Salinivibrio kushneri: one gene and its partner. The protein of the gene in region 2 interacts with the protein of the main gene of each other region in a pairwise test. Links are inferred from orthologs where the notes say so. Each region holds a gene or a part of one and is shown on either strand. Other genes may lie near its edges.

The links.
Region 1: the proteins of fldA (region 2) and N8M53_RS02700 interact in binary tests that used the Escherichia coli proteins (3 or more experiments, as listed by UniProt). The link is inferred for Salinivibrio kushneri from one-to-one orthologs.

What each region holds. Positions count from the first base shown.
Region 1 is NZ_CP114588.1:547,053-553,569, forward strand. Bases 22-3,010 are described here. They hold N8M53_RS02700 (regulatory protein RecX), read left to right. Parts: upstream 22-1,278; coding sequence 1,279-1,743; downstream 1,744-3,010. Other genes in these bases: N8M53_RS02690 (CinA family protein), read left to right, coding at 22-97; recA (recombinase RecA), read left to right, coding at 230-1,279; alaS (alanine--tRNA ligase), read left to right, coding at 1,872-3,010. Outside these bases: more of N8M53_RS02690, read left to right, coding at 1-21; more of alaS, read left to right, coding at 3,011-4,454; carbon storage regulator CsrA, read left to right, coding at 4,893-5,090; N8M53_RS02745 (OadG family transporter subunit), read left to right, coding at 6,440-6,517. UniProt on the Escherichia coli protein: Modulates RecA activity through direct physical interaction. Can inhibit both RecA recombinase and coprotease activities. May have a regulatory role during the SOS response. Inhibits DNA strand exchange in vitro.
Region 2 is NZ_CP114588.1:926,761-933,126, forward strand. Bases 1-2,838 are described here. They hold fldA (flavodoxin FldA), read right to left. Parts: upstream 1,765-2,838; coding sequence 1,237-1,764; downstream 1-1,236. Other genes in these bases: fcrX (ferric iron uptake transcriptional regulator FcrX), read right to left, coding at 35-481; N8M53_RS04535 (DUF4442 domain-containing protein), read left to right, coding at 678-1,166; N8M53_RS04545 (DUF2788 domain-containing protein), read right to left, coding at 1,876-2,097; N8M53_RS04550 (alpha/beta fold hydrolase), read right to left, coding at 2,158-2,838. Also shown: more of N8M53_RS04550, read right to left, coding at 2,839-2,931; replication initiation negative regulator SeqA, read left to right, coding at 3,031-3,576; pgm (phosphoglucomutase (alpha-D-glucose-1,6-bisphosphate-dependent)), read left to right, coding at 3,605-5,251; N8M53_RS04565 (DUF1853 family protein), read right to left, coding at 5,307-6,113; N8M53_RS04570 (DUF2517 family protein), read left to right, coding at 6,261-6,366. UniProt on the Escherichia coli protein: Low-potential electron donor to a number of redox enzymes. Involved in the reactivation of inactive cob(II)alamin in methionine synthase.

The DNA of each region.
Region 1 (6,517 bases), 380 kb from region 2 along the record:
CACTGAAGTGTGTCATTTTGAGGGTGATAGGCGCGCGGTCCGTGAACAAACGGTCGTGCATGCCTTGTCACATGCTCTGACGCGCTTGTCTCCGTAACTGGAGGCGTGTCGCATCACAAAGATTTTTTCTATACAGGGCTAGACACTGTATAAATGGACAGTATACTTAGCCCCAATTACTGATAGCTTTCATCGCATAGCGATAGCGTTTTATTTCCTGGAGACTGAAATGGACGATAACAAAGAAAAGGCGCTCGCAGCCGCACTCGGACAAATCGAAAAGCAATTTGGCAAAGGCTCAATCATGCGTCTGGGTGATGACCGCACGATGGACATCGAAACCGTATCGACCGGCTCTTTGTCTCTCGATATCGCCCTAGGTGCAGGTGGCCTGCCTTTTGGTCGTATTATCGAAATCTATGGCCCAGAGTCATCAGGTAAAACGACGCTGACGCTAGAAGCGATTGCCGAAGCACAAAAAATGGGTAAGACCTGTGCCTTTATCGACGCTGAGCATGCCCTTGACCCTATTTATGCGCGCAAGCTGGGTGTGGATATCGATAACCTTTTGGTTTCTCAGCCAGATACCGGTGAGCAAGCGTTGGAAATCGCTGATGCACTGACACGCTCGGGCGCTGTCGACATGATCGTGATTGACTCGGTAGCGGCTTTGACACCTAAAGCTGAGATTGAAGGCGAGATGGGCGACTCACACATGGGTCTGCAAGCGCGTATGTTGTCACAAGCGATGCGTAAGCTCACAGCCAACATCAAAAACAGCAATACCATGATGGTATTCATCAACCAAATTCGCATGAAAATTGGTGTGATGTTTGGTAACCCAGAAACCACGACTGGGGGTAACGCGTTAAAATTCTACGCCTCGGTTCGCCTGGATATTCGCCGCATTGGTGCAATTAAAGAAGGTGACGAAGTGGTGGGCAACGAAACCCGCGTAAAAGTGGTAAAAAACAAAGTTGCTGCGCCCTTTAAACAAGCTGAGTTCCAAATCCTTTATGGCCAAGGTATTAACTTGCAAGGCGAATTAGTGGATTTGGGCGTGAAACATAAGCTGGTAGAAAAAGCCGGTGCTTGGTATAGCTACAAAGGCGATAAAATTGGCCAGGGCAAAGCAAACGCCTGCAAGTACCTAAAAGAAAACCCGCACGTTGCTGAAGAAATCGACACCACCTTGCGTGAGATGCTATTGCAAACCGCGCTAAATAACGAAGCGGTCGACGCGAACGCGGAGGCAGAAACCGAGGACGACCAGCTGTAATGGCCGCGTCGTGCCAAGAAGTAGCGGTGGGCTTGTTGGCCCGCCGTGATCATTCTGTTCACGAATTGCAGCAAAAACTGACTCAACGCGGGTTTGATCAAGACGCGATTGCGCTGACCCTTGATGAGTGCCTCGCACGTGGTTGGCTTGACGACTCACGCTTTGCTGCCAGCTTGTTGCGACAAGGTGTGAGTAAACACCATGGCTGGTTACGCATTTGCCAAGACGCCAAGCGAAAAGGCATCGACACTGAGTTGTTAGCACGCGCCGAACAGGAGCAGGAGGTTGACTGGTATGCGCTAGCCAGAGAAACCGCACAGCGCAAATATGCCGATCTAGATGGTCGCCTTCCGCCAACGGACCAAAAAGAAAAAGCGAAGCGCATGCGCTTTTTACAGTCACGTGGCTTTAACTTTGATCAAATCCAATACGCACTCAGTTACGATCCGGACACGCATTTCTAAACCAATCCCACTCTGTCTCTTTTCCGCACGCGATCGGTTGTTTACAATGGCGTAAATAAAACCATGCTTCCATCGCGTCACGACCATATCTGGTTGCTAACGCAATATTCGATTATCAGGATTAGCCAATGTATATGAGCACTGATGAGATCCGTACAGCGTTTCTCAAGTTCTTTGAAAGCAAAGGGCACCAGATTGTGCCTAGCTCGTCGCTCGTGCCAGCCGATGACCCAACGCTTTTGTTCACCAACGCAGGAATGAACCAGTTTAAAGACACCTTTTTAGGGGTTGAAAAGCGTGACTACACGCGCGCAACGTCAGCACAGCGCTGTGTGCGTGCGGGTGGTAAACACAACGACCTTGAAAACGTCGGTTTTACCGCGCGCCATCATACTTTCTTTGAAATGCTGGGTAACTTCAGCTTTGGTGATTATTTCAAAAAAGAAGCCATTGCGTTTGCTTGGGAGTTTCTCACTGAAACCATTGGCTTACCAAAAGAAAAGCTGTTGGTAACTGTATACGAAACCGATGACGAAGCATTTGATATTTGGCATCAGCAAATTGGTGTCCCAGCGGATCGCATTGTGCGTATCGGTGATAAAGAAGGCGGTAAGCCTTACGAGTCAGATAACTTCTGGCAAATGGGTGATACTGGGCCATGCGGACCATGTAGCGAAATTTTCTATGATCACGGTGAGCATATCTGGGGCGGTCCTCCAGGGACGCCAGAAGAAGACGGAGATCGCTTTATTGAGATCTGGAATATCGTCTTTATGCAATTCAATCGTCAAGCTGACGGCACCATGGAGAACTTACCTAAGCCGTCAGTGGATACTGGCATGGGGATTGAGCGGATTGCGGCAATCAAGCAGGGCGTCCATTCCAACTATGAAATCGATGTTTTCCAGCAATTGATTAAGCAAGTCGCTGACATCATCGGCGTTGAAGATCTGACTAATCAGTCTTTGCGTGTGGTAGCTGACCACATCCGCTCGTGTGCGTATTTGATTGTTGATGGCGTGATGCCTTCTAACGAAGGGCGAGGCTATGTGTTGCGCCGAATCATTCGTCGTGCGGTTCGTCATGGTAACAAGCTTGGCAGCAAAGAGGCGTTTTTCTATAAGCTGGTTGGCCCTCTCGCCACCATCATGGGCACAGCAGGAGAAGATCTGCGTGCACAACAAACCATGGTGGAAAAAGTGCTTAAGATTGAAGAAGACAACTTTGGCCGCACGCTTGAGCGCGGGATGCTGATGTTGGAAGAGGCCTTGGACAAGGTTAAGGGTGACGAGTTGGATGGCGAAACTGTCTTCAAACTCTATGACACTTACGGCTTCCCGGCAGACTTAACCAATGATGTTGCGCGTGAACGCGGTTATCGGATTGATGAAGCTGGCTTTGAAGCGGCGATGGAAGCTCAGCGTCAACGCGCGCGGGAAGCGGGGCAGTTTGGCACTGACTATAACCAAGCAATAAAAGTGGAGCATGGCTCTGATTTTTGTGGTTACACAGGGACAGAAGGCTCCGGTCAGATTACTGAGATCTTTGTCGACGGAGACTCCGTTGAGAGCTTGGTCTCTGGCGATAAAGCGGTCGTGATCCTTGACCATACCCCTTTCTATGCTGAAGCTGGTGGCCAGTGTGGTGATACAGGGGTGATTGAAACAGACCAAGGGCGCTTCACCGTGACGGATACCCAGAAAGCGGGGCAAGCCATTGCGCACTACGGCAGCTTGTCGGAAGGGCAACTGAGTGTCGGGACACAAGCAACCGCTCGCGTGGATGCTGCGCGTCGTCACGCGGTAGCGATGAACCATTCTGCGACTCACTTGCTGCATGCTGCGCTACGTGAGGTACTGGGTGAGCATATTGCTCAGAAGGGGTCTTTGGTTCGCCCTGACGGCTTACGTTTTGACTTCTCACACCTTGAGCCGGTCACCGCCGATGAACTCAAAGCGGTTGAGCGGATCGTGAACCAGCAAATTCGTCGAAACAATGCAGTACACACTGAGGTGATGGATATTGACGCGGCCAAGCAAAAAGGCGCGATGGCACTGTTTGGTGAGAAATACGATGACCAGGTGCGCGTATTAAGCATGGGCGACTTCTCTATCGAACTGTGTGGCGGGACACACGCGACGCGTACGGGCGACATTGGGATGTTTAAAATCGTCTCTGAAGCGGGTATCGCGGCCGGTGTGCGTCGTATCGAAGCCATTACCGGGCAAGCGGCCATTGATAGCGTTTATCAGCAACAGGCAGACTATGAAGCCAAGCTTGACGATGCCCAGAGCAAAGCGAAAGCCTTAGAGAAACAAATTCAGCAGCTTAAGCAGAAACTGGCCGCACAAGAGAGTGCTGGGCTGATTAATCAAGTCCGTGAGCTAAACGGGGTAAAAGTGCTGATTAGCCAGCTTGATGGCGCGGATAACAAAGCACTACGTAGCATGGTAGATGATCTGAAAAACCAAATGGGCAGTGGCATTGTGCTGCTCGGCAATGTGGCCAACGACAAAGTCGGCCTGATTGCGGGTGTCACCAAAGATCTTACCGGCACGGTAAAAGCGGGTGAACTGGTCAACCTTGTTGCGCAGCAAGTAGGTGGCAAAGGCGGTGGTCGCCCTGATATGGCGCAAGCCGGTGGTAGTGATGTGAGTGCACTGCCGAGTGCGTTAGCCTCTGCGGAGACGTGGCTCGCTGAGCAACTTTAAGCCACCTTTGTTTTTCCACAAAAGTCAAGAGGGTCGCGTAATGCGACCCTTTTTTGTGATCTAGATTAATAATTGCACTTTTTTTCTGATTCTGTATAGTGCAACGCCTTAAGCGACGCACTGGCGTAAGACGTGATACTGGTTAGATTTTATCGCCACGCCAGCCAATGCAGTACAGATTTCTCTTACACTGTTATCTCAGGTCAATCGCCTTCTCGGCTAACGGCATGATGATAAAACAGTAAATTTCTCTGCCCCTTTCTGGATATGGTTTGATAATTCAGCCATAGTGTGAATACGGACGTTTTGGCGCCCGTATTGGCATCATTAGCAGGGAAAGAATCCAACGATCACAGGTAACGAGCCGATACGCTGGCGGGTTATCTGGCTCAGACACTAATTGAATAAGTAAAAGATTGATACTCAAGGAGTAGAAGCATGCTGATTTTAACTCGCCGTGTGGGCGAAACCTTGATGATTGGTGATGAAGTGACTGTCACCGTACTGGGTGTGAAAGGTAACCAAGTCCGTATTGGTGTGAACGCACCGAAAGATGTTTCGGTACATCGCGAAGAGATCTACATGCGTATTCAGGCCGAGAAAGGCACGCCTGCAAGTGGTCAAAACGACTACTAACAAGGCAAGAAAAGGTCGACCTAGGTCGGCCTTTTTTATCGCTGCTTTTTCCATAAAATCAGAATGAAGCGGCGATAAATCCAACAATAAAATCAGGCTGTGGGTGATAATTGTCCATTTGTTGGTGGCAAGACGATTTTTGCCAGAAAAGTGTTTGACATATATGTGGCTCAAAGTAATATGTGCACCCGCAGCGACGGTGAGGTGGCCGAGTGGCTGAAGGCGCTCCCCTGCTAAGGGAGTATACGGTTTGTAGCCGTATCGAGGGTTCGAATCCCTCCCTCACCGCCATGTTGTTGCAAGCAAGATAGATGCGCGTCCGTAGCTCAGCTGGATAGAGTACCTGGCTACGAACCAGGCGGTCGGAGGTTCGAATCCTCCCGGACGCGCCACTACTTGCGGTGAGGTGGCCGAGTGGCTGAAGGCGCTCCCCTGCTAAGGGAGTATACGGTTTGTAGCCGTATCGAGGGTTCGAATCCCTCCCTCACCGCCATGATTTACAAGCCTGCCTTGTAGTTAAGATGTGCGTCCGTAGCTCAGCTGGATAGAGTACCTGGCTACGAACCAGGCGGTCGGAGGTTCGAATCCTCCCGGACGCGCCATCTCTTCACGGAAGACCCGCAAGATTGTTCATGATGAACGTAAGATTGTCGACACGCGCTCGTAGCTCAGCTGGATAGAGTACCTGGCTACGAACCAGGCGGTCGGAGGTTCGAATCCTCCCGAGCGCGCCATCTTCAATCCTAAGCAAATCCGTCAGCGCGTCCGTAGCTCAGCTGGATAGAGTACCTGGCTACGAACCAGGCGGTCGGAGGTTCGAATCCTCCCGGACGCGCCATTTTGCTTCTCTTCGCGATATCCCCTTGTGACATGACTTTACACCAATCGTGCAAAACAGACAGTTTTCACGTCTTTACCCTTTTCTCTGTGCCGTCGTCTTATTGCAACACGCTTATCAGCTGACTGCTTATCATCTCGGAATGCCTATCAGTACCGAGCTTTCAACGATCTTGGTCGCTTTCGGAAAAACGCTTTTTCCAAAAATGCCACAGTCGTGAAGCTGGAATCGCTTTTCTATACGGTGACGCTTAGCCGGGCGCCATTGCTACTTGCCTGCTGGCCGTGAGTTTGCATAAACATCCAGTTTATCCATCTTTTTTAATCAGTGAGTGAAAATACCCATTAACGGACGTTATGAGGTAACAAAAACGCAATAGTCAGATTGTCATTTATGCGAATTGTTAGTATTTTGAACGCCGATGATGAATTTGCCCCCAAGATAAATGGATAATAACGGGGACAATCACTGCTTAGATGTAAGCAAAAGTGAGTGTGACAAGGAAGAAATCATGGATTTAGGCCCGCTTTTAGAACAGGCGATGATGCTGATGTTAACTGGCATGGTTGTCGTGTTCGTATTTCTCTCG
Region 2 (6,366 bases):
AGCACGCCGGCTTTTTTAGATCGTTCTCACTGAATTAATCAGCGTTATGAATGGATGGGTCGGCTTTGCAATCGCCTTCCTTACAGTGACCATACAAATACAAACTATGGTTTGTCAGTTGCACATTAAAGCGTGCGGCGATTTCTTTCTGACGCTCTTCAATCAAATCATCAGAAAATTCAATCACTTTACCGCAGTCAAGGCAGACTAAATGGTCATGATGATGCTGTGTCGCCAATTCAAATACGGACTTTCCGCCTTCAAAGTGGTGACGCGTGACAATGCCTGCATCGTCAAATTGGTTCAGTACGCGGTACACGGTTGCTAGGCCAATTTCTTCACCTAGGTCGATTAATTTCTTATACAGGTCTTCGGCACTGATGTGCTGGCAATCTGGCTGTTGCAGCACTTCTAGGATCTTGAGCCGTGGGAGGGTGACTTTGAGCCCAGCTTGCTTCAACGCCTGGTTATTGTCTGACATGTGTATCTACCTGTTTTCTGCCTGAGTTAAGACAGTTGGATTAGCAAGGAAAATATTTTATAAGCCTATCAAAATTGCACCGCTCTCGCTACTCTCGACACGCTTTGTTAGGGGGAATTTTGATCATTTGTGGTTGCATCAATGTTTACTAGATGTGAATATTGCCTGGTTAGACCAGATAAGGATGTCAACTTACATGTATCGCTTCTACAAACCACGTATTGTTAAGTGGGCACTTAACAGCTGGCCACCTTTTTGGGGCGCAGGGATCCATATTGACGCCATTAGCCAGGATTTTAAATGCGTCAACATGCGCTTGAAGCTCCGCTGGTGGAATAAAAATGCCAATCGTACCCAGTATGGCGGTAGCATCTTCTCTTTAACCGATCCTGTTTATGCGCTCATGTTAATGGGTATTCTCGGTCCCCAGTACCATGTTTGGGACAAGCAAGCAGATATCAATTTTATTAAGCCGGGAACGACGGACTTGTACGCAGATTTCGTGATCAGTGATGCGGTATTAACCGATATTCAACAACAAGCAGGACGAGGCGATAAGGTGCTGCCTGAGTTTGTTGTCCACGTCAAAGACGCGCATGGCGAGGTGGTTGCTGAAGTAAGGCGTACACTTTATGTGAGAAAAAAACGCCAGTATCGAGATATAGCCAGCAAACAAGCCGCATGATCGGCTCGTTGTGCGCCGGTTAGATAAAAAACGCCAAGGTTGAGTACCCTTGGCGTTTGATAAGCCAGACTTAGTCTTCAAGCTCTGCTAGACACATTTCTTCGTAAACTTGTTTCACCCACTTGCTCACACGCTCGTCGGTCAGTTCAGGCTGGCGATCTTCATCCACACACAAGCCAACAAAATGGTTGTCATCAACCAATGCTTGTGAGGCTTCAAATTCATACCCCTCCGTTGGCCAATGACCAATGATGGTAGCGCCTTTCGCTTCAATGATGTCGCGGACGGTGCCCATGGCATCACAGAAGTATTCTGCGTAATCTTCCTGGTCGCCACAGCCGAAAATAGCCACGAGTTTTGTTGAGAAGTCAATTTGCTCTAACTCTGGGAAAAAGTCATCCCAGTCGCACTGTGCTTCACCGTAATACCATGTTGGAATACCGATCAGCAGCAAATCAAAGTTATCAATATCTTCTTTGCTGCTCTTCGCGATATCCTGCACGTGAACCATTTGCTTGCCTAACTGCTTTTGAATGGTTTTTGCAATTGCTTCCGTGTTTCCCGTGTCACTACCAAAGAAGAGACCTACACTCGCCATATAAAAAACACCCGTTTTGTCAGTGGGTTGCTGTTTGCAACTAACTCGAATTAAAGAAAAAGCGTCGCTTTTTCAAACCTATATGATTAACCAGTGACTTCAGTGCTAGGGTTAGCCGATGCCGACCCCTTCCCAAACCAACTGAATCACACCTTTTACGATAAAGCCGACACAGCCTAGTGTGAGCACAAACCAGACGATCCGTCGGCCGAATACTGGCACATTGCCCTCACGTAACACGTCTTTAATTGCCATGCCGATAAAAAAGAAAATCGCGGCGAAGACGAGATCTAGACCTATTTTCTCGAGCAATTGAAAGTGCTCGTAAAGCATGCGTGCCTCCATTGAGCACCGACTTATGCGGCGCAATATACCACAAGGGTCACTTAACTGTTAACGCTCGCTCGGCATTAAAAAACGTTCTATGACGCTGGCAACCACCGCCGGTTTTTCAGCATGTAGCCAATGACCCGTGCCTGCCACCATATGCGCTTTTGAATGAGGAAACTGAGCGACAATGGCCTCGCGGTGGTCTGGCAGAATGTATTCAGAGTTCTGCCCTTTGACAAACAGAGTTGGGCCCGAATACTGGCCAAACTCTGTCCATCCCATGATGTCACGATAGCCGTGATAAAGATTATCAATATTGAAGCGCCAGGCGTAGTGACCGTGATCGGTTTTATAGAGTGATTTCAATAAAAATTGGCTCACGCCTGGATTTTCGATCGATTCATTCATAATGGTTTGCGCTTGTTGGCGGCTTTCCAGTGTCACCCTTTGTGTCTGATGCAATGCCTTGAAAACATTGTCATGGCGATTAACTTGATAATCGACTGGGGCAATATCCATCACTACTAATTGTTCTACGCGCTTAGGGAAACGCTGAGCGACGGCCATAGCCACTTTACCACCCATTGAGTGACCGACGATGATGGCTGACTCAAGCTGTTGTGCATCCATCCATGCGACCACGGCATCAGACTGGCTTTGATAATCTGTGCACTCTGTATGATAGGATCGACCATGGTTAGGTAGATCAATTTGGTAGACACAAAAATGATCGGCCAGTGTCTTTGCTAGCCCGCCTAAATTATCGAGATCACCGAATAAACCGTGGATCAATACGAGCGGTGAGCCCTCACCGCGAGACTTTCCGTTTAACAACACGTTGCTTTTCTCTCAGATTACTGGCTTTAACGTAGAGTATACCTATCTATCTCTGTATAATCGCCCCGTTAAACGATAAACAGGACGCGATGAAAAACAATGAAGACGATAGAGGTTGACGACGATCTATACCGGTATATTGCCAGCCAAACTCAGCATATTGGCGAAAGCGCATCAGACATCCTGCGTCGCTTACTGCTGTCGGACTCGGCACCGCAGCCAACTCAGGCTGCGCCGACGACGCCCTCTCGTTCTAGCGGTATTGTTGTCAGTAAAGATGCTGGGCGCAGTGCGTCCGTCGATCGTGTCAAAGCGATGCGAACGTTATTGATTTCAGATGAGTTTGCGGCCCAAGAACGAGCGATTGGCCGCTTTATGCTGATCCTCACCACCTTATACCGTGTTGACCAACAAGGATTCGCAGATGGTATGGCGCTAAAAGGGCGAACCCGTCTGTATTTTGCCGATAATCCACAAACCTTATTAGAAAGCGGCAAAACCACCAAACCCAAGCAGATTCCAGACACCCCTTTTTGGGTCATCACCAACACGAATACTGGCCGTAAGCGTCAGATGGTGGAGCAGCTTATGGAAAAAATGCAGTTCCCGAGTGATTTGACTGAGAAGGTTGTGAACGCGATTTAATCTATGCCACTCATGGGAGAAGAGAATTATGGCAGTGCATCCTCAAGCCGGACAGCGCGCGAATCCGCAAGATTTGTGTGATATCCCGGCGCTTGTGACGCGTTTTTTCCAGGCTCAACCACGTCCAGGTCATCCGTCGCAACGTGTTGCGTTTGGGACGTCAGGACACCGTGGAAGCGCGTTGAACACCACGTTTAACCGCGATCATATTTTGGCGATTGCACAAGCAATTTGTGATGAGCGCAGCGCGCGCGGCATTTCTGGCCCTGTCTTTGTGGGAAAAGACACTCATGCGCTTTCCGAACCCGCCTTCGGTGCCGTGGTTGAAGTATTGACGGCCAATCAGGTACAGGTTATTGCGCAAGCCGATCAGGGCTATACGCCAACACCGGGCATTTCCCAACAAATTCTGGCTTATAACCGTGATCATGCAGAGCAAGCGGATGGGATTGTGATCACCCCTTCACATAACCCGCCGCAAGATGGTGGCATCAAGTACAATCCACCTCATGGTGGTCCAGCAGAAGGGGCCATCACAAAATCGATTGAATCACGCGCCAACGACTATATTGATGCTGGCTTAGAAGGCGTTCAACGATGGACTATCGACGAAGCACGGGTAAGCGCTTACTACCAGGAGCAAGACTTAGTGACTCCTTATGTCGCAGGGCTGGAGCGTGTCGTTGATATCAAGACCATTCAAGCGGCAGGCTTAAAACTTGCCGTCGACCCTTTGGGGGGCGCAGGGATCCGCTATTGGCAGCAAATTGCCGCGCATTATCAACTCGATATAACCCTGATTAATGACCATATCGACCCAACGTTTGGCTTTATGCCTCGCGATGGTGACGGCGTAATTCGTATGGATTGCTCGTCGGCATACGCAATGGCTGGACTACTGGCGTACAAAGATGATTATGATTTGGCATTTGGTAATGATCCAGATTTTGATCGTCACGGCATTGTGACCCCAGCTGGCTTGATGAACCCGAATCACTATTTAGCGGTGTGCATTGATTATTTATTCCGCCACCGTCCGCAATGGTCAGCCGATTTAGGCGTGGGTAAGACCCTCGTATCCAGTGCGATCATTGATAAGGTGGTTGGCGACCTCGCTCGCCCGCTGGTTGAAGTGCCTGTCGGTTTTAAATGGTTTGTGCCCGGCTTGAGTGAAGGAACGCTTGGCTTTGGCGGGGAAGAAAGTGCCGGTGCTTCATTCTTAACCTTTGATGGTAAACCTTGGTCAACGGATAAAGATGGCATTATTCTCTGCTTATTGGCTGCTGAGATCTTGGCAGTAACGGGACTGACGCCTCAAGCCTATTACCAGAAACTTGCCGACAAGCACGGTGATCCGGCGTATAACCGTTTACAAGCCATTGCTAACGCTGAGCAAAAACAGGTGCTCAGTGAGCTAAGCCCAGAGATGGTGACAGCGGAGACCTTGGCCGGTGATACCATTACCGCCAAACTGACCCACGCACCGGGCAACGGCGCTGCCGTCGGTGGTTTGAAAGTCGTCACTGAATTTGGTTGGTTCGCGGCGCGCCCATCAGGGACAGAAGATATCTATAAAATCTACTGTGAAAGCTTTAAAGGCGATGAGCATTTGCGTTTGATTGAACAAGAAGCGCAACAAATAGTTGATCGTGTGTTCAATGAGCAAGGTGTTTAGCTAACCGCCTTTGTGTTTCGTGCTAAAAACGCGCACTGGTAAAGTGCGCGTTTTTTTATTGGCGAGAAGGCAAGGGCGGCACATTGGCGGGCCAATCGCTGGGTACCACGAACCAAGGGGTGAGTGAATCATCTAGCAAGTGACAGGTGCGAGACAGCCCCTGAAGTGAAGCGCGCTCTAGCTTGGGTAGATCCGCAAAGGCAGGCAGTGATAGCCATTGATCGCGCGCCAATACGGCAAATTCCCTGTCTGTTGGTAATGCATCTGGCCAACACCACCATCCCCCAATGCTGTCATGATTGACGGGTGGCCAGTCTGGTAGGGGCTGCTCGCTGTGATAATGGCGGTACAACCTTCCTTGCACCATCAAACGCTTCTTACTCGGTTGCCAGTGTGGGTATTGCTGGCAAAAGCTTGGGTGGCTGGACAAGGCCAATTGGTGGTCAAGCATTCGCGCCACTTTAATATCCAACGCATCCTTGGCATTGGGGCCTAACCAACGGTTGTCATAGGCAAGGTAGAATTTTACCGCTACCTCCCAGTGCTCTAGTTGCCCCTGATATCTGACTAAAAAATCGATGGCACCTCGCGTCTTGCCGGCTTCATTAATCTGGATTTCCTCAGCTTCTAGTGCCAAATGAGGGTGACAATCAATGAGCTGATTGAGCAGCCACTGATAGTAAAAGCCGATACGGCTTGGACCCGTATAGGCTGCGGGAGATGGCAGTAATGTGGGTTGCCAAAGGTGATGAGGCACAACTGGGAAGCGCTTATCGCTGAGCAGTGAAAACTGATTTTGTAACCAACTAAAATCGGCGTTGATTTGGGACGGGTTACTAAATAGGGGATAGGCGTCATTCATGATGTAATTTTATTACCTTGTTAAGGGCATGTTAAATCTATTATTGATGGTTTTTGATTAAAAAACCATCAATAATGTAGTAAAAAAACAAAACGGATGGTACACTACGCGCATGCTAGCAAACTGGTCAGATGAGTGAGGTTGATTATGTATACTCCGTTCGATAAAACCCGTGTTGTATTGCGCCGCTGCGCGGTTGTGATCGCGGGCATCACTTGCCTGCCAACGCTGATTGTGCCGCCCATGGCCTCGC